4 regions of the Streptomyces sp. NPDC005485 genome follow, and region 1 is predicted to be linked to each of the others. Evidence: riboswitches for the same ligand, from Rfam matches in the RefSeq annotation. Region 1 holds a riboswitch; each other region holds the start of a gene.

What was found. A riboswitch is a leader RNA that binds a small molecule or an ion and turns the genes downstream of it on or off. The one in region 1 is predicted to bind cobalamin.
Region 2: it holds a riboswitch for cobalamin, as region 1 does, so the genes downstream of both, ABZS97_RS26695 (cobalamin biosynthesis protein) here and ABZS97_RS27095 (ABC transporter substrate-binding protein) in region 1, are expected to answer to the same signal.
Region 3: it holds a riboswitch for cobalamin, as region 1 does, so the genes downstream of both, ABZS97_RS24680 (CbtB-domain containing protein) here and ABZS97_RS27095 (ABC transporter substrate-binding protein) in region 1, are expected to answer to the same signal.
Region 4: it holds a riboswitch for cobalamin, as region 1 does, so the genes downstream of both, ABZS97_RS31580 (ribonucleoside-diphosphate reductase subunit alpha) here and ABZS97_RS27095 (ABC transporter substrate-binding protein) in region 1, are expected to answer to the same signal.

What each region holds. Positions count from the first base shown of each region.
Region 1 covers NZ_JBEXDZ010000091.1:26,627-32,171, reverse strand. The annotation lists gene ABZS97_RS27115 (YbaK/EbsC family protein) at 1-188, shown strand, start outside; gene ABZS97_RS27110 (alpha/beta hydrolase) at 313-1,182, shown strand; gene ABZS97_RS27105 (GNAT family N-acetyltransferase) at 1,186-1,626, opposite strand; gene ABZS97_RS27100 (CoA-binding protein) at 1,705-2,115, opposite strand; cobalamin riboswitch at 2,238-2,423, shown strand; gene ABZS97_RS27095 (ABC transporter substrate-binding protein) at 2,491-3,513, shown strand; gene ABZS97_RS27090 (iron chelate uptake ABC transporter family permease subunit) at 3,510-4,523, shown strand; gene ABZS97_RS27085 (ABC transporter ATP-binding protein) at 4,520-5,428, shown strand; gene ABZS97_RS27080 (aminoglycoside phosphotransferase family protein) at 5,505-5,545, shown strand, end outside.
Region 2 covers NZ_JBEXDZ010000089.1:14,748-20,292, reverse strand. The annotation lists gene ABZS97_RS26705 (inorganic phosphate transporter) at 1-1,173, shown strand, start outside; gene ABZS97_RS26700 (hypothetical protein) at 1,186-1,407, shown strand; cobalamin riboswitch at 1,536-1,678, shown strand; gene ABZS97_RS26695 (cobalamin biosynthesis protein) at 1,799-2,743, shown strand; gene ABZS97_RS26690 (cobyric acid synthase) at 2,740-4,248, shown strand; gene cobN (cobaltochelatase subunit CobN) at 4,245-5,545, shown strand, end outside.
Region 3 covers NZ_JBEXDZ010000077.1:34,046-39,590, forward strand. The annotation lists gene ABZS97_RS24660 (tetratricopeptide repeat protein) at 1-91, opposite strand, end outside; gene ABZS97_RS24665 (oxygenase MpaB family protein) at 73-951, opposite strand; gene ABZS97_RS24670 (acyl-CoA dehydrogenase family protein) at 1,009-2,199, opposite strand; gene ABZS97_RS24675 (CbtA family protein) at 2,394-3,158, opposite strand; gene ABZS97_RS24680 (CbtB-domain containing protein) at 3,184-3,405, opposite strand; cobalamin riboswitch at 3,442-3,605, opposite strand; gene ABZS97_RS24685 (histidine phosphatase family protein) at 3,705-4,283, shown strand; gene ABZS97_RS24690 (ferredoxin) at 4,336-4,710, opposite strand; gene ABZS97_RS24695 (nuclear transport factor 2 family protein) at 4,833-5,228, opposite strand; gene ABZS97_RS24700 (PadR family transcriptional regulator) at 5,311-5,545, shown strand, end outside.
Region 4 covers NZ_JBEXDZ010000119.1:18,845-24,389, reverse strand. The annotation lists gene mctP (monocarboxylate uptake permease MctP) at 1-1,594, shown strand, start outside; cobalamin riboswitch at 1,759-1,900, shown strand; gene ABZS97_RS31580 (ribonucleoside-diphosphate reductase subunit alpha) at 2,027-4,417, shown strand; gene ABZS97_RS31575 (ribonucleotide-diphosphate reductase subunit beta) at 4,417-5,430, shown strand; gene ABZS97_RS31570 (hypothetical protein) at 5,343-5,545, opposite strand, start outside.

The sequences.
Region 1 (5,545 bases):
GGATGGAGTACGGCGGCATCACGCCCCTCGGACTGCCGGGCGACTGGCCCGTGTTGGTGGACTCCGCGGTCGTCGACCTGGCCTATGTACTGGTGGGAAGCGGGCGGCGCAGGGGGAAGCTGCTCGTGCCGGGCAAGGCTTTTGCGGAGCTGCCCAGCGCGGTGGTGCTGGAGGGGCTCGGCACCTGACCGCCGTCAGCCGCTGAGTGCCGGGTGTCGGTCACCGGATCCTCGCGCCCTTTGCCGCGCGCCGCCTGCCGCACGCCGCGCAAACCGCTTGCCGTGATCGTCCGGAGGTCGTCAGGATGGCGGCATGCCCAGCTTCACCGCCTCCGACGGGACCGAACTCGCCTATCACCTCGACGGTGAGGGCGAGCCGCTGCTCTGCCTGCCGGGCGGGCCGATGCGCGCCTCCGCCTATCTGGGCGACCTCGGGGGGCTCGCCCGGCGACGCCGACTGATCCGGCTCGATCTGCGGGGCACCGGCGATTCCGGCGTACCCGAGGACCCGGCGACGTACCGCTGCGATCGTCAGGTGGCCGACGTGGAGGCCCTGCGCGTGCACCTCGGGCTGGAGCGCGTCGATCTGCTGGCCCACTCGGCGGCAGGCGACCTCGCGCTGCTCTACACGGCCCGCTACCCGCGGCGCGTGCGGAGTCTGGCGCTGATCACCGCCCGGGCGCGCGCCCTGGGCGTCGACTTCACCGTGGAGCACCGCCTCGAAGCGGCCGCCCTGCGCAAGGGTGAGCCGTGGTTCGAGGCGGCCTTGGGTGCCTACGAAAGGACCTGGGCCGGCACGGCCTCCGACGCGGACTACGACACCGCCGCACCCTTCTTCTACGGGCGGTGGGACGAGGCCGCGCGGGCCCACGCCGCGGCCGACGCGGAGCAGAGCAACGAGGAGGCAGCGAGCCTGTACGCGTCCTCGGGCGCCTTCACACCGGACGCAACTCGCACCGCGCTCGCCGCCCTCGCCGGATGGGAAGGACGGGCGCTGCTGCTCGCGGGCGAGGTGGACAGCGGTCCGCTGCCGCGCGTCGCCGCCGACATCGCGGGGCTGTTCCCCGTGGCGCGGATGACCGTCCAGCCGGGCGCCGGGCACTTCCCGTGGATCGACGATCCGGACTTCTTCTCCGACGCGGTCGAAGGGTTCCTCGCCGAGGAGCCGGCCGGCCGGGGCTGAGGCTCAGGCCAGCCGCAGGCTGATCCACTCGATGGTGTCGCCCGGCAGCAGATAGCGTTCGACCTCGACGAATCCATTGCGGAGCGCGAAGCGCAGGCCGTCCTCGTTCGAGGCCAGGACCACCGTCTCGATCGCCTCAGTGCCCAGTTCCCGCGCCTGTTCCAGAGCGCGCGCGTACAGCTGCGCGCCGAGCCCCTGCCGTCGGTGCGGCGCGAGCACGCGGGCGATCACCGTGGCCGCGGGCGTCTCGTCGTCGGGTGGACGCACCGTCGTGCAGCCGACCAGGACGTCGCCGAGACGGGCGACCTCCATGCGGTTGCGGCCGGTTCGCTCCCGCACGTCGTCGAGGGACAGGACGTGGGTCGGGATGACCGTGTTGTGGACGTACTGCCAGTCCGTGAGACCGGCTTCGTCCGTCGGCTGCTCGATGCGAAGCGTGGGCATCCGAGCAGGAAACCGGGGTGCCTCGTGAACCGTCAACCACGTTTCCGTACCGGCCGGTTGAGGCACCCCTCGGATGCCCTAAATGCCCTGTCGGCGGTACTCGATCGCCGGGCAGCGGTCCATGACCATGTCCAGCCCCGCGGCGCGCGTCCGCTCGTACGCCCGCTCGTCGACGACCCCCAGCTGGAACCAGACGGCGTTCGCGCCGATCTCCACGGCTTCGTCGGCCACCGGGCCGGCCAGGTCGCTGTTGACGAAGACATCGACGACGTCGACCTCGAAGGGTATGTCGGCGAGGGAGGCGTAGCCCTGCTCGCCGTGGACCGTCTCGGCCTTCGGGTGGACCGGGACGACGCGCTTGCCGTGCCGGCGCAGCACCTCGGCGACGCCGTAGGCCGCGCGGTCCCGGTTGGTGGACAGGCCCACGACGGCCCAGGTGTCGCCGAGCTCCGAGAGGATCCTGCTGACCGTCTCCTGGTCGCCGTACATGGTGTGTCTCCTCTGTCTCCGCGGCTGCGGTTCCGACTGCGGTGCGTCTGCGGCTCGCCCCGGGCAAGGGGCTCTGCGGGTGGCAACAGCCCAGGGCGGCAGGCGATTCCCGGCACGCCCCGTGATAACTTTCCGAGGCCAGTCGAACCCATGTACGTGGGTCAGGGAATCCGGTGCGAATCCGGAGCTGACGCGCAGCGGTGAGGGCGACGGGCGGGGCATCGGCCACTGGACCACGAAGAGTCCGGGAAGGCGCCTCGTTCGCGTGACCCCGAGTCCGAAGACCTGCTGGCGCCCCCGCCGGTCGAGTGCCGCCGGGGAGACCGTACGACCGGGCTCCGCGCTTGAGCCCTCGACGACTGGGGACCCACTCCCGTGCCCACCGCACGTACGACCCGCCGTGCCGCCCCGCTGATCGCCGGCGCGCTGCTGCTGACCGGTTGCGGTTCCGGCTCGTCCGGTACCGCTTCGGCGAAGACCGCCGTCACCCTCGACAACTGCGGCCGGACCGTCCGCGTCGCGGCCCCGCCGCGCCACGCCGTCTCCCTCAACCAGGGCACCACCGAGATCATGCTCTCGCTCGGGCTCGCCGACCGGATGGCCGGGACGGCCACCTGGACCGACCCCGTGATGAAGGGCCTGGAGAAGGCGAACGCCGAGGTGCCCCGGCTCGCCGACAACAACCCCTCCTTCGAACGGGTCCTGGACACCGAACCGGACTTCGTCGCCGCCTCCTTCGTCTCCACACTGGGCAAGGGCGGCGTGGCCACCCGGGACCAGCTCGAGAAGGTCGGCGTTCCCACCTACGTCTCCCCGTCCGACTGCGCGGGCAAGGACAACTCCGGTGACGGGGACGGCTCGCGCAAGCAGCCGCTGACCATCGACACCGTCTACGGCGAAGTACGGGACCTGGCCAAGGTGTTCGGGGTGCAGAAGCGGGGCGATCGGCTCGTCGCCTCGCTCAAGCAGCGCATGACGAAGGCCACTTCGGGAATCGACGCCTCGGACGTCACCCTCCTGTACTGGTTCGCCAACGCCCAGTCGCCCTACATGGCGGGCTGCTGCGGAGCCCCCGGCATCATCACCCGCGCACTCGGCGCGAAGAACACCTTCGGCGCTACGCACGAGGAGTGGCCCCAGATCAACTGGGAGACGGTCGCCGACCGCGACCCCGACGTGCTCGTCATCGGCGACCTCACGCGCAAGTCGCAGACCGCCGAGTCGGCCGCCCGGAAGATCGCCTTCCTGGAGTCCGACCCGGTCACCAAGAACATGTCCGCCGTCCGGCACAAGCGCTACGTCCTGCTCAGCGGCCAGGCCATGAACCCGACCATCCGCACCGTGGAGGGCGTGGAGCAAGTGGCCGCCGGACTGCGCCGGTTCGGGCTCGCGGGGTGACGGTCAAGGGACTGCTGTCGACGGCGGCCGGGCTCGCCGCGCTGTGCGCGTCCATCGCCGTCGCGATCACCATCGGACCCGCGCAGATCCGGGTCGGCGACGTCTGGTCGGTCGTCGCGGCCCACCTCGGGTGGGGGAGCACGGACGTCTCGCCGATCCGGAACGGAATCGTGTGGCAGCTCCGGCTGCCGCGCACGCTGCTCGCGGCCGTGTGCGGCGCGGGCCTCGCCGTGTGCGGCGCGGTGATGCAGTCCCTGCTGCGCAACCCGCTCGCCGATCCGTTCGTGCTCGGGGTGTCGTCCGGCGCGTCGACGGGCGCGGTCGCCGTGGTCGTCCTCGGCGTCGGGGGCGGCGCCGTGTCGGTGTCCGCGGGCGCGTTCGCCGGAGCGGTCCTGTCCTTCGCGCTCGTCCTGCTGCTCAGCCACACGCTCGGCGGCACCACCGACCGCGTGGTGCTCTCCGGCGTCGCCGCCATGCAGCTCTTCTCCGCCCTCACCTCCTTCGTCGTCATGACCGCCGCCGACGCCGAGACCACCCGCGGGGTGCTGTTCTGGCTGCTCGGCTCACTCGGCGGCGCCGGCTGGACGGACGTGTGGGTGGGCGCCTGCGTGCTCGCCGTCGCCCTGCTGGTCTGCGCGGGGTACGCCCGCACGCTCGACGCCTTCGCCTTCGGGCAGGACGCGGCCGCCGCGCTCGGCGTGTCCGTCGCCCGCACCCGGCTGGTGCTGCTGAGCGTCACGGCTCTGCTCACCGCCGTCCTGGTCAGCTCGGCCGGCGCGATCGGCTTCGTCGGCCTGGTCCTGCCGCACGCGGCCCGCGCCCTGGTCGGATCCGGCCACGCCCGGCTGCTGCCGGTCGCCGCGCTGGCCGGGGCGGTGTTCCTGGTGTGGGTGGACACCCTGGCCCGTACGGTCCTCGACCCGCAGGAGGTGCCGGTGGGCGTGGTCACCTCACTGATCGGGGTGCCCGCGTTCGTCCTGGTGCTGTACCGGTCCAGGAGCGCGCGATGACGGACTCCGGACAGACGACGGACGCCGGACAAACGACGAACGCCAAGCAAACGGCGAACGCAGGGCAGATCACCGACGCAGGGCAGATCAAGAACTCCGGGCCGCAGGTCACGGATCTCGGGCGGCACGGGGACACCGGGCTCCGCGCCGACCGCGTCTCGCGCGAGGTCGACGGGCGGCTCATCCTCGACGGGGTCAGCCTCGCCCCGGACGAGGGCTCCACGGTCGGTCTGCTCGGCCCCAACGGCTCCGGGAAATCCACTCTGCTGCGGCTGCTCGCCGGGGTGCTCGCCCCGGCCTCGGGGGTCGTCACCCTCGACGGCAGCCCACTGCCCGAGCTGCACCGCCGCGACATCGCCCGCCGCGTCGCCGTGGTCGAACAACAGGTGGACACCCAGGTCGAGTTGAGCGTCCTCGATGTCGTACGACTCGGCCGCACCCCGCACCGCCGCGCATGGACGCCCGCCTCGGCCGCCGACGAGGAGGCCGTCCGCACCGCCCTGGAGCGCACCGGCCTGGCCGACCGCGCCGAGCAGTCCTGGCACACCCTGTCGGGCGGTGAGCGGCAGCGGGTGCAGATAGCCCGCGCGCTCGCCCAGCAACCGCGCGAACTCCTCCTGGACGAGCCGACCAACCACCTGGACATCCAGCACCAGTTGGACCTGCTCGCCCTGATCACCGGCCTCCCGCTCACCAGCGTGGTCGCGCTGCACGACCTCAACCTCGCGGCGATGTACTGCGACGCCCTCGTCGTCCTGCGCGAGGGCCGCGTGGTCGCCCGTGGCACGCCGCGTGACGTGCTCAGCGAAGAGCTGATCGCCGAGGTGTACGGGGTGCGCGCCGCCGTCACCCTCTCCGGTGCCGAAGACCGGCCGTACGTCCGCTACTTGGGGACGCTCCGGTGAACGGGGAGGTTGAGCATGGGAGCGCTCCCGTATAGCTTTCCTCAGGCGTAGACCTGGTTCACGGGAAGGTGACACGGTGCTCAATCACCACCGGCGACAACTCGATCGGGAGCAGCT
Region 2 (5,545 bases), on a different contig from region 1:
TTCCACGACACCGCCAACGCGATGGCCACCACCATCTCGACCGGCGCACTCAAGCCCAAGGTCGCGGTGGCCATGTCCGCCGCCCTCAACCTTGTCGGCGCGTTCCTTTCGGTGGAGGTCGCCAACACGATCTCCAAGGGCCTCGTCGACGAATCCGGCATCCGTCCGGAGGTCATATTCGCGGCGCTCGTCGGCGCCATCCTGTGGAACCTGGTGACCTGGCTCGTCGGGCTCCCCTCCAGTTCCTCGCACGCTCTGATGGGTGGCCTCATCGGCGCGACCATCGCCTCGGCCGGTACCGGCGCGGTGCACGGTGACGTCCTGGTCACCAAGGTGCTGCTGCCCGCCGTCGCCGCCCCGCTGGTCGCGGGCATCGCCGCGCTGATCGCCACCCGGCTGATGTACACGCTGGGCAGGAACGCGAACGGCAAGTCCACCGAGAAGGGCTTCCGCGCCGGTCAGATCGCCTCCGCGGGCCTGGTCTCGCTGGCCCACGGCACCAACGACGCGCAGAAGACGATGGGCATCATCACCCTGGCCCTGGTCGCCGGTGGCGCGATCGCTCCCGACTCCGACCCGCCGGTCTGGGTCATCCTCTCCGCCGGTCTCGCCATCGCGGCCGGCACCTCCCTGGGCGGCTGGCGCATCATCCGCACGATGGGCAAGGGCCTGACCGACCTCCAGCCGCAGCAGGGCTTCGCCGCCCAGACCAGCGCGGCCACGGTCATCCTGGCCTCCTCGCACATCGGCTTCTCCCTCTCCACCACGCACTCGGTCTCCGGCTCCGTGATGGGCGCGGGCCTGGGCCGCAAGGGAGGCGTGGTCCGCTGGTCCACCGCCACCCGGATGTTCGTCGCCTGGGCGCTGACCCTGCCGGCCGCCGCCCTCGTCGCCGCGCTCGCCGAGTGGGTGACCGGTTTCGGCGACTGGGGCACCGCGCTCGTCGCCGTCTTCCTCGTCGCCTCCTGTGCCGCGATCTGGAAGATCTCCCGCCGCCAGGTGATCGACCACACCAACGTCAACGCCGACACCGACACCGACGAGGAGCCCGCCGGTGTGGTGACCACGGCCATCGCCGCCGTCACCCCTCCCCCGGTCGGCACGGTGACCGACGACCTCACCGCCACCATCCCGTCCCCGGACGCGGAACCCACCCGCCCGGCCACGGTGTAAGGAACGAACAGCATGGACATCGACTGGGCAGCCCTCGGCTCCGTCTTCGGAGTCAGCCTCGTGGTCACCGTGGCCCTCGTCGGCCTCTTCACCCTCGGCATCGTCGGCCTCTCCAAGCAGGAGTCGGCCTCGGCCAAGGGCGATTCGGCCGCGCTCGCGGTCACCGGCGCCTACGCCTGCTTCGCGGCGTGCGCGGCGGCGGTGGCGTACGGGATCTACCTGATCGTCGCCTGACGACCGGACAGAAACACGTAAACCAGGCATCACTTCGGGTGGGGTGCGGGGACGCGACAGCGTCCCGCACCCCACCCGTATGTGGGCCTTCGCACACTCTCCCCTCGCAGGTCAACAGCGAGTTGACGGCTGTTCTCGGCCCGTGGTGGACTGCCGGAGCCATGTACGGCGGCAGAAGAGGAAGCCGGTGTGAATCCGGCGCGGTCCCGCCACTGTCACCGGGGTAGTAACCCCCGGGAGCCAGGAACTCTCACCGCCGGTCTCGTCGAACCAGGGCGTGGACACCCTGAGTGAGGACATATCGCCATGTGCGGCTGCCCGTTGCGGGTCCTGGACAGTACGGTGCCGGACGGTACGACGGTTCCGCCCTCCCTTACGGCGGGCTGACCCCATGCGTGCCGATCGCGTCTTCGCGTACGGCGCCGCCGCCGGCCTCCTCGGTGACCTGATCCTCGGCGATCCGCGCCGCGGGCACCCGGTCGCCGCGTTCGGTCGGGCCGCGGGCGCTGTGGAACGGGTGCTGTGGCGCGACCACCGCGGATGGGGCGCACTGCACACCCTGGTGTGCGCCGGCGGAGCCGTGTCCCTCGCTGCCGCCGCAAGCCGCTGCGCACGAAGCTCCGCCACCGCCTCCCTCGCCCTGACCGCCGCCGCCACCTGGACCGTCGTGGGCGGGACCTCCCTGGGCCGCGAGGCGCGGGCGATCGGCGCGGCCCTCGAAGCCGGGGACGTCGACGCGGCCCGGCAGCGGCTGCCCCACCTGTGCGGGCGCGATCCGCAGGCACTGGACGCGGACGGGATCGCGCGGGCCGTCGTGGAGTCCGTCGCCGAGAACACCTCCGACGCCGTCGTGGGCGCGCTGGTGTGGGGCGCCGTCGCCGGTGTGCCGGGGCTCGTCGGGTTCCGGGCGGTCAACACGCTCGACGCCATGGTCGGGCACAAGTCACCCAGGTACCGACGCTACGGCTGGGCCTCCGCGCGCCTCGACGACATCGCCGGATGGCCGGGGGCGCGGCTGACCGCCGTGCTCGCCACCGTCGCCGGCGGCGACCCGCGGGGCGCCGCCCGGGCCTGGCGCGCGGACGCCGCGAAGCATCCGAGCCCCAACGCCGGTCCGGTGGAGGCCTCGTTCGCGGGCGCGCTCGGGGTGCGCCTGGGCGGCACTCTCTCGTACGGCGGGCGGGTCGAGCACCGGCCCGTGCTGGGCAGCCGGGGACGGCCGGTGCGGACCACGGACATCGAGCGGGCCGTACGGCTGTCGCGCCGGGTGGGCCTGCTCGCCCTCGGCGTGAGCGTCGCCGCACGCGCCCTGACACGACGGGGAGGCACGTCATGAGCGGCGGACTGCTGATCGCGGGAACCACCTCCGACGCGGGCAAGAGCGTGGTGACCGCCGGGATCTGCCGGTGGCTGGTGCGGCAGGGCGTGAAGGTGGCGCCCTTCAAGGCGCAGAACATGTCCCTCAATTCCTTCGTCACGCGCGAGGGCGCCGAGATCGGGCGGGCGCAGGCCATGCAGGCGCAGGCCGCACGCGTCGAGCCGACCGCGCTGATGAACCCCGTACTGCTCAAGCCGGGCAGCGACCGGAGCAGTCAGGTCGTCCTCATGGGCAAGCCGGTGGGCGAGATGACGGCGCGGGGCTATCACGGCGGGCGGCAGCAGGCGCTTCTCGGGACCGTTCTGGACTGTCTCGCCGAGTTGCGGGGCACGTATGACGCGGTGATCTGTGAGGGGGCCGGCAGTCCTGCCGAGATCAATCTGCGGCGGACGGACATCGTGAACATGGGGATCGCGCGCAATGCGCGGCTGCCCGTGCTCGTCGTCGGCGACATCGACCGCGGCGGCGTCTTCGCGTCCTTCTTCGGGACCGTCGCGCTGCTCTCACCCGAGGACCAGCAGTTCGTCGCCGGGTTCCTCGTCAACAAGTTCCGCGGCGACGTCTCGCTGCTGGAGCCGGGCCTCGACATGCTCCGCGGCCTCACCGGGCGCCCCTCGTACGGTGTGCTGCCCTTCCAGCACGGCCTCGGCATCGACGAGGAGGACGGGCTGCGTGTCTCGCTGCGGGGGGCCGTGCGGGAGTCCGTGGTGGCCGCGCCCGTCGGCGAGGACGTGCTGCGCGTCGCCGTCTGCGCCGTCCCGCTGATGTCCAACTTCACGGACGTGGACGCGCTGGCCGCCGAACCGGGCGTCGTCGTGCGGTTCGTGGACCGCGCCGAGGAACTGGCCGACGCCGACCTCGTCGTCGTACCGGGCACCCGCGGGACGGTGAAGGCGCTGGAGTGGCTGCGCGAGCGCGGCCTCGCGGACGCGATCGCGCGACGGGCCGCCGAAGGGCGGCCGGTGCTCGGGATCTGCGGCGGCTTCCAGGTGCTCGGCGAGCACATCGAGGACGAGGTCGAGAGCCGTCAGGGCGCTGTCGACGGGCTCGGTCTGCTGCCCGTACGCGTGCGGTTCGCACGCGAGAAGACCCTCACCCGGCCCGTCGGCGAGGCGCTCGGCGAGCCCGTCGAGGGATACGAGATCCATCACGGCGTCGCCCGGGTGGCGGGCGGGGAACCGTTCCTGGACGGTTGCCGGGTCGGCTCCGTCTGGGGGACGCACTGGCACGGCTCGCTGGAGTCGGACGGCTTCCGGCGCGCCTTCCTGCGCGAGGTGGCGGCCGCCGCGGGCCGTCGCTTCGTGCCGGCCGCCGACACGTCGTTCGGGGCGCTGCGCGAGGAGCAGCTCGACCGGCTCGGCGATCTGATCGAGGAACACGCGGACACGGACGCGCTGTGGCGGCTCATCGAGTCGGGCGCGCCTTCAGGACTGCCTTTCATTCCACCGGGAGCACCCGCATGAGCACAGTGTTGTTGTTGTCGACCGCCGACACCGATCTGCTGGCGGCTCGTGCCTCCGGCGCCGCGTACCGGATCGGCAACCCGACCCGCGTGGACGTCGCGGAGGAACTCCCCGCGCTCGTCGCGGGCGCGGACGTCGCCGTCGTACGGCTGCTGGGCGGCAAGCGCGCCTGGGAGGACGGGCTCGCCTTCCTGAAGGCGTCGGGCATCCCGACGGTGCTGCTCGGCGGGGAGACCGTGCCCGACGCGGAGCTGATGGCCGAGTCGTCCGTGCCCGCCGGTGTGGTCGCGGAGGCGCTGCGCTACCTCGTCGAGGGCGGCCCGGAGAACCTGTCCGAGCTGGCCCGCTTCCTCTCCGACACCGTGCTGCTCACGGGCGAGGGCTTCGAGGCACCGCGGGAGATGCCGGAGTACGGCGTCCATGGCGAGCCCGAGCTCGACACGAGCCGGCCCACCGTGGCCGTGCTCTTCTACCGCGCCCACGAACTGAGCGGCAACACCGCCTTCGTGGACACCCTGTGCGCCGCCGTCGAGGCGCGGGGCGCCAACGCCCTTGCCATCTACTGCGGTTCGCTGCGCGGCGCCGAGTCGGGCGTGTACGAGCTGATCAGCGGGGCGGACGTGCTGGTCACCACCGTGCTCGCCGCCGGCGGCACCCACGCCTCGGAGGCGTCCGCGGGCGGTGACGAGGAGGCGTGGGACATCAGCGCGCTCCGGACTCTCGACATCCCTGTCCTGCAGGGGCTCTGCCTCACCTCCTCCAAGGCCGCGTGGGACGCGTCGGACGCCGCCCTCTCCCCCATGGACGCGGCGATGCAGGTCGCGATCCCGGAGTTCGACGGGCGGCTGATCACGGTGCCGTTCTCCTTCAAGGAGCAGGGCCCCGACGACGTGCCGGTGTACGTCGCCGACTCCGAGCGCGCCGCCCGCCTCGCCGGAATCGCCGTACGCCACGCGCAGTTGAGGCACACGCCGAACGCGGAGAAGAAGCTCGCGCTGGTCTTCACCGCCTACCCGACGAAGCACTCGCGCGTCGGCAACGCGGTCGGCCTCGACACCCCGGCCTCTGCCGTACGGGTCCTCGACGCGCTCCGGGACGCCGGGTACGGGGTGTCCGGATACCCGGACAACGGCGACGAGTTGATCCACCGGCTCATCGCGGCCGGCGGCCACGACGTCGAGTGGCTGACGGAGGACCAGCTGGCAGCCGCGCCCGCCCGCGTACCGCTCGCCGACTACCAGGCGTGGTTCGACAGGCTCGACCCCGCGCTGCGTGACGGGATGCTGGAGGCGTGGGG
Region 3 (5,545 bases), on a different contig from region 1:
CGTCGCGGGCGCGCCACACCTCGCCCATACCGCCGCGCCCGATCAGATCGAGCAGCCGGTACCGGCTCTGGATCAGCCTGGTTTCCGCCATCTCGCGCGATCGCCCCCGTCGCTGCTCGCCTCGCCCTCCCCCGGCCCGTCCAGTATGGCGAGCTGTCTGCCGACTTTGTACGGTGCCGGGCGCGAGCCGGGGCCGAGCCGTGACATGGCGCGGATAATGTGTTTGGGCGGGAGTTGCCAGCGCAGACGCGCGGGAACACAGCGCAGCAAGGTGCCCGTGAGACGCAGGCGCCGGGTCACCACGGTCGATGGCGGGGCCGCTCTGCCGTACAACTCATGGGCGTACGGAGGCAGAGCGGCGTACGCCATACCGGCCACGCGCCGCCACAGCAGCGCACGTGCCGGGACGAGCAGCGGGTGCGTGGGCGGACGGCGAAGGAAGTCGTCCACGTCCCGCGCCTCCGGGCCCGCGGCCAGCTCCGGCAGCACCTTCTCGAAGTAGGCGGCCAGCTCCGTCCGATTCGCCGGTACGTCCTCGGGGTCGAGGCCCACCAGCCGCGCGCTGACGCGGTGCTCACCGATGTAGCGGTCGGCCTGGGCGTCCGTGAGCCGGAACCCGGAGCGCCGCAGGACGTGCAGATAGGAGTCGATCTCGGCGCAGTGCACCCACAGCAGCAGTTCGGGCTCGTCGACCCGGTACCGCTCCCCGCTGTCCGGGTCCGTCGCTCGCAGCATCGTGTGGATCTTCCGTACGCGCGCACCTGCCCGCTCGGCGGCCTCCGCGGTGCCGTACGTCGTCGTCCCCACGAAGTTCGCGGTCCGTATCAGCCGGCCCCACGCATCGCGCCGGAAGTCGGAGTTCTGCATGACGCCCCGCACCGCGCGCGGGTGCAGCGCCTGCAGATAGAGCGCACGGACTCCGGCGACCCACATCATGGGGTCGCCGTGCATCTGCCAGGTCACCGAGGAGGGTCCGAAGAGCCCGGGGTCCGCGTCCACACCAGCAGGCTAGCGCCGTACCCGCGGCATCCCCAGACCGATCCAGGAGATGATCTCGCGCTGGATCTCGTTGTTCCCGCCGCCGAAGGTGAAGATCACCGCCGAGCGGTAGCCACGTTCCAGGTCGCCGTGGAGCACGGTGCCCGCTGATCCCTCCTTGAGGATGCCGGGGGTGGCGACGATCTCCATCAGCCAGGCGTAGGCGTCGCGGCGCGTCTCGGAGCCGTACACCTTGACGGCGGAGGCGTCCTGCGGGGTGAGGGTGCCTTCCTGGACGGCGTTCACCATCTGCCAGTTGAGGAGTTTCATCGCGTCGAGGCGGGTGTGGGTCTGCGCGAGGCGGCGGCGGACCCAGGGGAGGTCGACGACGCGGCGGCCGTCGGCGAGCTTGGTCTCCATCGCCCAGCGCTGTACGTCGTGCAGGGCGCGGATCGCCATGGTGCCGTGCGCGGCGAGCGTGACGCGCTCGTGATTGAGCTGGTTGGTGATCAGCCGCCAGCCCTTGTTCTCCTCGCCGACCCGGCGGGAGGCGGGGACGCGGATGTTCTCGTAGTAGCTGGCAGTGGTGTCGTGCGAGGCGAGGGTGTTGATGAGCGTGCAGGAGTAGCCGGGGTCCGAGGTCGGCACGAGGAGCATGGTGATGCCCTTGTGCGGCGGCGCGTCGGGGTCGGTGCGCACGGCCAGCCACACCCAGTCGGCGGTGTCGCCATTGGTCGTCCAGATCTTCTGGCCGTTGACCGTGTAATGGCCGGTGGCCTCGTCTCCGTCACGTATGGCCCGGGTCTTGAGCGCGGCGAGATCCGTCCCCGCGTCGGGCTCGCTGTAGCCGATCGCGAAGTCGATCTCGCCGGAGAGGATGCGCGGCAGGAAGTACGCCTTCTGCTCGTCGCTGCCGAACTGCATGATCGTCGGGCCGACCGTGTTGAGGGCCATCAGCGGCAGCGGGACGCCCGCCTGAGCGGCCTCGTCGAAGAAGATGAACTGCTCCATGGGGCTCAGGCCGCGCCCGCCGTACTCCGTGGGCCAGCCCACGCCGAGCCAGCCGTCCGTGCCGAGCCGGCGGATCGTCTCGCGGTAGAAGCGCTTCTGGGCCGCGGGGTCGCCGTAGCGCGCATAGGCGTGGTCGGGCACCAGGTCCGCGAAGTATCCGCGCAGCTCGGTGCGCAACCGCTGCTGCTCGGGCGTGTATTCGAGATGCACGGCGCCTCCTGGCTCCAAGGCCGGACCTGACGGCGCACACCGTAGAACGTGTTTCAGAAATTGGGAATGCCGGTGACGTACGCATGCGAAAGGCCCCCAGGATTCGCGCCATATCCGGGGGCCCTGCGCCGTCGAGCGGCACTTCGGTGGATCGATCGGTGGATCGATGAAGCCGTGCGGCGATCGAGTGGTGGTCAGCGTGCGACGGGAGTCGCCCGCGCCTCCGCTCGCTTCTCCGCGGCCTTGGCCGGTTTCGGTGACAGCACCCGCTCCGCCAGCACACCGAAGATCAGCCCGAAGGCCGTCCACAGGGTCAGCTGGATGGCCAGGGCGGCCAGCCGGAACTGCCAGATGAGGCTGGCCGAGAAGTCCTTCGGCACCTCGTTCACCGCGGGCAGGAACCCGTATGCGAGGCCGATGGCGAGGAGGAAGAACGCCCCCGCGGCCAGTGTCGCGTTCCAGTTGCCCAGGCGTGGCGCGAGGCGCTTGCCCAGGATCACGGTGGCGACGGCCAGCAGCACGCTGAGCACCATCATCAGGAAGTACAGCGTGGTGCGCTTACCGATGGTGTCGGGCTCGCCCACGGACGGCGGGTTGGCGGGGTACTTCAGGAACGGCACGACGTAGACCGCGAGGAGGCCCGCCGCCGCGAGGAGCAGCGCACTGGCACGCGGTCCGAAGCGCCCGATCCTGCCGAGCGCGAAGCAGTACGCGAGGGCGGCGATGCCACCGAAGGCGACCCCGTAGACGAGGACGCCGGTGGCCAGGCCACCGGTGGACTGCATCGTGCGGGAGACGACCTCCATGCCGTGCTCGTGACTGTGCGACTCCTCGTAGGCGATCGCCGAGTCCACGCGCGGCTCACCGAGGAAGTAGGCGACGACCAGGGCGAGCAGGCCCGCGGCGAGACCCGCGAGCATGCCCCGTACCAGGAGGTTTCTGACAGTTGCGGAGTTCATGAGCTTCTACGATTCCCCGGCGCCGTCAGTGGCAGGGGAAGCCGAGCAGGTGGCGGGCGTCGTGCACCCACTCGTGGACGTCCGAGCCCGACATCACGGATGTGGCGCCCTGTTCGGCGCCGACGAAGTAGAGCAGAACCAGCATCAGGATGCCGAAGAAGACCGCCCAGGGGGCGATCGCACCGATCGGCAGCTTGGCGGGAACAGCGGTGGGTGTAGCGGTCGGCTGAGCGACGGACTGCGCCATGGGGCAGAACCTCCTGGGGAACTCGCGTCCCATTTCGGTGGTGCACAGGACGACGGCTGCGGGTCTGACTTGCTCGACCTTCACCACCCCTGGTGGGAGTGGCTCTTGCTGGGCTTACAGTGGCGCGACCGTGCCGGATTCTCACCGGCTTCCGCCGAACCGTCGTCAATATCGACGAGACCGTACCGCGAACCGGGGTTGCGGCCAAGGGCGCACGAAGGCGCGGAGGGTGCGCCGGTGGCCTGGTCACGTCGTCAGTTCCCCGATTTCACACGGGTGTTGAGCACGAGAGTGGACGTATGACGAGCCGAGTGATGTTGATCTCAGCCGCAATGAGTGTGGCCGTACGGGAAGCCCGCTTCGACGATGGATGTCCGGTTGATACCACGGGGCTGCGCCTCGCGCGGGCGGCCGCGGGGGCGGTTGCGGCCGTGGACCGGCCGCTGGTCTCCCCCTCGGTGCGCTGCCGCGAGACCGCGCACGCGCTCGGCCTCGGTACGGCGGCGGACGCGCCGGAACTCGCGGGCCTGGACGTGGGCCGCTGGCGCGGCGCGACCCTGGAGGAGGTGAGCGCGAGGGAACCGGAGGCGGTGGCCCGATGGCTGTCCGATCCGGGCTCGGCGCCGCACGACGGCGAGTCGGTGGAGGCCTTCTGCACACGGGTGGCGCACTGGCTGGACGCGACCGCACACGTCGCGGGCCGGACGGTCGCCGTGGTGGAGCCCGAGGTCGTACGCGCCTTGGTGGTACGGACGTTGGGGGCACCGGAGTCCGCGTTCTGGCGGGTCGACGTGCCGCCGTTGACCGCCACCGAGTTCAGCGGGCGATCGGGGCGCTGGAACGTACGGGCCGGACGGCCGCTCGGGGTCTCGGACTGACGCCGGGCACGAGGTGAGCTCCGTGCCCGGAGCGGTGTCGCGAGGAAGTCCGTCAGAGCAGTGTCGCGATGAAGTCCGTGCAGGCCTGGGCGCAGATGCGGCAGGCCTTCGCCCCGTCCTCGGCGCCGGCGTACTCGTCGAAGACCCGGGCGCACGCCAGGCAGACCTCGCGGCACCACTCCGCCTGGATGCGCAGGCCGGACTCGTCCTCGCGGATCTGCTCGGACAGCACGCGACAGGTCGCGTCGCACACCTCGGCGCACAGGACGCCTTCGCGCCTTACGCGTTGGTCCTCTTCGGATCCGTCCGGCTCCGCGAGGCTCGCACGCAGCGCGCACTCCCGCGCGCATTCCGTGCAGGCCTGTGCGCAGGCAAAGCGGTCCTCCAGGAATTGATAGAGCTCCTGCTGAGATGTCGTCGTAGTCACAAGACGCGGGTAGCCGAAGGAAATAGGGTCAAACCAGCAGCCTGCGGCACCCGCGCCGATACCGAGGCGCCCACGCCTCGCAGGCCGCCACCGCAACCCGCGTACTCAAGCCACGAAAGCGCTCAGGCGCCCTCCGCCCGCGCCGCCTCCGCCGCGATCTCCTCGAACTGCGCGCCCATCGCCTCGGAGAGGGCCAGCGCCGCCGACAGCGGGCGGACCATGACCGTCAGTTCGTCGATCCTGCCGTCCTCGTCCATGTGCAGGAAGTCGCAGCCGTGAATCTCCCTCTCGCCCACCTTGGCCTTGAAGACGAGGGCGTGGTCGCGGCCGTCGGCGATCTCCCGCACGTACTCGAAGTCGGTGAAGACACGGGAGACGCCGCGCAGGATGGCGGCGGTGATCGCCTTGCCGGGGTAGGGCTTGAAGACGACGGGGCTGGTGAAGACGACGTCGTCGGCCAGCAGGCTCTCGATGCCGGTGAAGTCGTCGGCCTCCACGGCCTTGCGGAAGGGGTGCATCACGCCCACCTTTCTTACTCAATTAGTTGACTAGATGCGGAGTAGGTTAGTCATCGCGGCGGGTGCCGTCTAGCCTGGGGGCATGGCATTGCGCAACGCACTCCTGGCCACCCTCCTGGAGGGCGAGGCGTCGGGATACGACCTCGCCAAGGGCTTCGACGCCTCGGTGGCCAACTTCTGGATGGCGACCCCACAGCAGCTGTACCGCGAACTCGACCGCATGGAGTCCGAAGGGCTCGTGGCGGCCCGGCTCGTGGAGCAGGAGCGCCGGCCGAACAAGCGGCTGTTCTCCCTCACCGAGGCCGGCCGCCGGGCCC
Region 4 (5,545 bases), on a different contig from region 1:
CTTCATCTTCTTCTTCCTGGCCGTCACGGTCATGGGCTTCTTGGCCGCACGCTGGCGCAAGGCCGAGAACGACGCGACCCTCGACGAATGGGGCCTAGGCGGCAGGTCGTTCGGCACCTGGGTCACCTGGTTCCTGCTCGGCGGCGACCTCTACACCGCGTACACCTTCGTCGCCGTACCCGCGGCGATCTACGCGGCGGGCGCGGCCGGCTTCTTCGCGGTGCCGTACACGATCCTGGTGTACCCGCTGATCTTCACCTTCCTGCCGCGGCTGTGGTCCGTCTCGCACAAGCACGGGTACGTGACCACGTCCGACTTCGTGCGCGGACGCTTCGGCTCGAAGGGTCTGTCGCTGGCGGTCGCCGTCACCGGCATCCTCGCCACGATGCCGTACATCGCGCTCCAACTGGTCGGCATCCAGGCCGTTCTGGACGTCATGGGCGTGGGCGGTGGCGCGGGCACCAACTGGTTCGTCAAGGACCTGCCGCTGCTGATCGCGTTCGCCGTGCTCGCCGCGTACACCTACTCGTCCGGCCTGCGGGCCCCGGCGCTGATCGCGTTCGTCAAGGACGGCCTGATCTACCTCGTCATCGTGGTCGCGATCATCTACATCCCGATCAAGCTCGGCGGCTTCGACGACATCTTCGCCAAGGCCGGCGACGCTTTCTCCCAGGTCAACCCGGCGACCGGGAAGCCGCGCGGCGCGCTCGCCCCGGCCGAGCCGCAGCAGTGGACCTACGCCACGCTCGCCCTCGGCTCGGCGCTGGCGCTGTTCATGTACCCCCACTCGATCACGGCCACGCTGTCCTCGCGCAGCCGCAACGTGATCCGCCGCAACACCACGATCCTGCCGCTGTACTCGCTGATGCTGGGCCTGCTGGCGCTGCTCGGGTTCATGGCGATCGCGGCCGGGGTGAAGGTGCAGAACGGGCAGCTCGCCATCCCGCAGCTCTTCGAGAACATGTTCCCGGACTGGTTCGCGGGCGTGGCGTTCGCCGCGATCGGCATCGGCGCGCTCGTACCGGCGGCCATCATGTCCATCGCCGCGGCGAACCTGTTCACCCGCAACATCTACAAGGACTTCATCAAGCCGGACGCGACCCCGCAGCAGGAGACCAAGGTCTCCAAGCTGGTCTCGCTCCTGGTGAAGGTCGGCGCGCTGGTCTTCGTCCTCACCATGGACAAGACGGTCGCCATCAACTTCCAGCTGCTGGGCGGCATCTGGATCCTGCAGACCTTCCCGGCGCTGGTCGGCGGTCTGTTCACCCGCTGGTTCCACCGCTGGGCGCTGCTCGCCGGCTGGGCGGTCGGCATGGTCTACGGCACGGTCGCCGCGTACGGGGTCGCCTCGCCGACCCAGGCGCACTTCGGCGGGAGCTCGAAGGAGATCCCCGGCATCGGGGAGATCGGCTACATCGGTCTGACGGCCTTCGTGCTGAACGTGGTGGTGACGGTGGTCCTGACCTTCGTCCTGCGGGCGTTGAAGGCCCCGGACGGCGTCGACGAGACGTCTCCGTCGGACTACACGGCTGACGCGGGCGACCCCGGGGTCCAGGTGGAACTGCCGCCGGCCACGGCGGGGACCTCGCACTAGAGGCACGGAATCCCGAACGGGCCGCCGGAGAGATCCGGCGGCCCGTTGCCGTGCCCGGACCGGCGCCGGCGGCGACGGCGCCCCAGCATTCGCCACCCGCCCAAGAGTTGACGCTCCGGCACCCTTCGACAGCAGCGCGACACAACATGTGGGGGTGCTCCCGCAGCCCGGCACAAGATGTATGCTCGTGCTCGCTGTCGCCGCAGGGGAATCCGGTGCGAATCCGGAACTGTCCCGCAACGGTGTACTTGTGCGTGTATGCGCGCCTGACCAGTCCGAGGTCCTGCCGACAGCGCGCCCGGCCGACCGGTCCGGGTGCCAAGACGTCCGGGCCTCGCGGAGTGGGCCAGCTGGACGCGCGCCGGCCTGTCCGAGCCCGTGCGCCCCGCTGCCCTCGCCCCAGGCCCCGTGCCGAGCGAGGGAGAGTCCCACGTGACCATCGCGCCAGTCGATCCGGCTTCAGCGACCGAGGCGACCGCGACCACCGTGACAGGGGCCGAGGCCGACGCTCCGGGAACCGCGTTGCTGCGGACCCTGACCGACCTCACCGCCGACCTCCCCGACGCCGACCCCGGCCGGGTCGCCGCCGCCGCGCTGCGCGGCCGCTCCGCCCGGGCCGACGAGGCGGAGCTGCGCGAGCTGGCCACCGAGGCGGCCGCGGGCCTCATCTCCGAGGACCCCGCCTACTCCCGGCTCGCCGCGCGCCTGCTGACGATCAGCATCGCCGCCGAGGCCGCGTCGCAGGGTGTCACGTCGTTCTCCGGCTCGGTCGCGGTCGGGCACCGCGAGGGTCTGATCGCGGATCGCACCGCCGAGTTCGTACGGCTGCACACGGCCCGTCTCGACGCGCTGATCGACACCGTCGCCGACGACCGCTTCGGTTACTTCGGCCTGCGCACCCTGCACAGCCGCTATCTGCTGCGGCACCCGATCACCCGCAAGGTCGTCGAGACGCCCCAGCACTTCATGCTGCGCGTGGCCTCCGGCCTCGCCGAGGACGACACCACCCGAGCGGTGGACGAAGTCGCGGCCCTCTACCGGCTGATGAGCCGCCTCGACTACCTGCCCTCCTCCCCCACGCTCTTCAACTCCGGTACGCGGCACCCGCAGATGTCGTCCTGCTACCTCCTCGACTCCCCGCTGGACGAGCTGGACTCCATCTACGACCGCTACCACCAGGTCGCGCGCCTCTCGAAGCACGCGGGCGGCATCGGTCTGTCGTACTCCCGTATCCGCTCCCGCGGTTCGCTGATCCGCGGCACGAACGGGCACTCCAACGGCATCGTCCCGTTCCTGAAGACCCTCGACGCCTCGGTCGCCGCGGTGAACCAGGGCGGCCGGCGCAAGGGCGCGGCCGCGGTCTACCTGGAGACCTGGCACTCCGACATCGAGGAGTTCCTGGAGCTGCGCGACAACACCGGTGAGGACGCCCGGCGTACGCACAACCTGAACCTCGCGCACTGGATCCCGGACGAGTTCATGCGCCGGGTGAACGAGGACGGCGTGTGGTCGCTGTTCTCACCGGCCGACGTGCCCGAGCTGGTGGACCTGTGGGGTGACGCGTTCGACGCCGCCTACCGCAAGGCGGAGGAGGCCGGGCTCGCCAAGAAGACCATTCCGGCCCGCGACCTGTACGGCCGCATGATGCGCACCCTCGCGCAGACCGGCAACGGCTGGATGACGTTCAAGGACGCCGCCAACCGCACCGCCAACCAGACGGCGGAGCCGGGCCACACCGTCCACTCCTCGAACCTGTGCACCGAGATCCTGGAGGTCACGGACGACGGGGAGACCGCGGTCTGCAACCTGGGCTCGGTGAACCTGGGCGCGTTCGTCGACACGGCGGTCGGCGACATCGACTGGGAGCGGCTGGACGAGACGGTCCGCACCGCCGTCACCTTCCTCGACCGGGTCGTCGACATCAACTTCTACCCGACCGAGCAGGCGGGCCGCTCCAACGCCCGGTGGCGCCCCGTGGGCCTCGGCGCGATGGGCCTCCAGGACGTCTTCTTCAAGCTGCGCGTCCCCTTCGACTCGCCCGAGGCCAAGGCCCTCTCCACCCGCATCGCCGAGCGCATCATGCTCGCCGCGTACGAGGCCTCCGCCGATCTCGCCGAGCGCAGCGGCCCGCTGCCGGCCTGGGAGAAGACCCGCACGGCCCGCGGTGTGCTGCACCCCGACCACTACGACGTGGAGCTGAACTGGCCCGAGCGCTGGGCGGCGCTGCGCGGACGTATCGCCTCGACCGGGATGCGCAACTCCCTGCTCCTCGCGATCGCGCCCACCGCGACCATCGCCTCGATCGCCGGTGTGTACGAGTGCATCGAGCCGCAGGTCTCCAACCTGTTCAAGCGCGAGACGCTGTCCGGCGAGTTCCTCCAGGTCAACTCCTACCTGGTGCGCGAGCTCAAGGACCTCGGCGTGTGGGACGCCCGCACCCGTGAGGCACTGCGCGAGTCGAACGGCTCGGTGCAGGACTTCGCCTGGATCCCGGCCGACGTACGGGCGCTGTACCGCACGGCATGGGAGATCCCGCAGCGCGGCCTCATCGACATGGCCGCCGCGCGGACGCCGTTCCTGGACCAGTCCCAGTCCCTGAACCTGTTCCTGGAGACGCCGACCATCGGCAAGCTCTCCTCGATGTACGCGTACGCCTGGAAGTCGGGCCTGAAGACGACGTACTACCTGCGCTCGCGCCCGGCGACCCGCATCGCCCGCGCCGCACAGGCACAGACCCCCATCCCCGTACAGCAGCCGACCCCCGACGAGGACGCGGTCGCCTGCTCCCTGGAAAACCCCGAAAGCTGCGAGGCCTGCCAGTAATGTCCAGCGAAACCAAGAACCTTCTCGACCCGGGCTTCGAGCTGACCCTGCGTCCGATGCGCTACCCCGACTTCTACGAGCGCTACCGGGACGCCATCAAGAACACCTGGACCGTGGAGGAGGTCGACCTCCACTCGGACGTCGCCGACCTCGCGAAGCTGTCCGAGGGCGAGCAGCACATGATCGGCCGGCTGGTCGCGTTCTTCGCGACGGGCGACTCGATCGTCTCGAACAACCTGGTGCTGACGCTGTACAAGCACATCAACTCCCCCGAGGCGCGGCTGTATCTCTCCCGCCAGCTCTTCGAGGAGGCCGTGCACGTCCAGTTCTATCTGACCCTGCTGGACACGTATCTGCCCGACCCCGAGGACAGGGCGGCCGCCTTCGACGCGGTCGAGAACATCCCGTCCATCCGTGAGAAGGCCGGGTTCTGCTTCAAGTGGATCAACGAGGTCGAGAAGCTGGACCGGCTGGAGACGAAGGCCGACCGCCGCCGCTTCCTGCTGAACCTGATCTGCTTCGCCGCCTGCATCGAGGGCCTCTTCTTCTACGGCGCCTTCGCGTACGTCTACTGGTTCCGCAGCCGGGGCCTGCTGCACGGTCTCGCCACCGGCACCAACTGGGTCTTCCGCGACGAGACGATGCACATGTCCTTCGCGTTCGAGGTCGTCGACACCGTCCGCAAGGAGGAGCCGGAGCTCTTCGACGACCGGCTTCAGCAGGAGGTCACCGACATGCTGCGGGAGGCCGTCGAGGCCGAGCTGCAGTTCGCGCGCGACCTGTGCGGTGACGGCCTCCCGGGGATGAACACCGACTCGATGCGGCAGTACCTGGAGTGCGTCGCCGACCAGCGCCTGACGCGCCTCGGCTTCGCTCCCGTGTACGGCTCCGAGAACCCCTTCGCCTTCATGGAGCTGCAGGGGGTTCAGGAGCTGACCAACTTCTTCGAGCGGCGTCCCTCCGCGTACCAGGTCGCGGTGGAGGGCAGCGTCGACCTCGACGAGGACTTCTGATCCTCGGCCGCTTCGCGGGTCTGCTGGGCCTCCCTGATCTGACGGTCGACGCGCCGGTCGTGCGCGAGACCGACCAGCGAGGGGAGGACCAGGAGGACGAGGATTGCGAGAACGG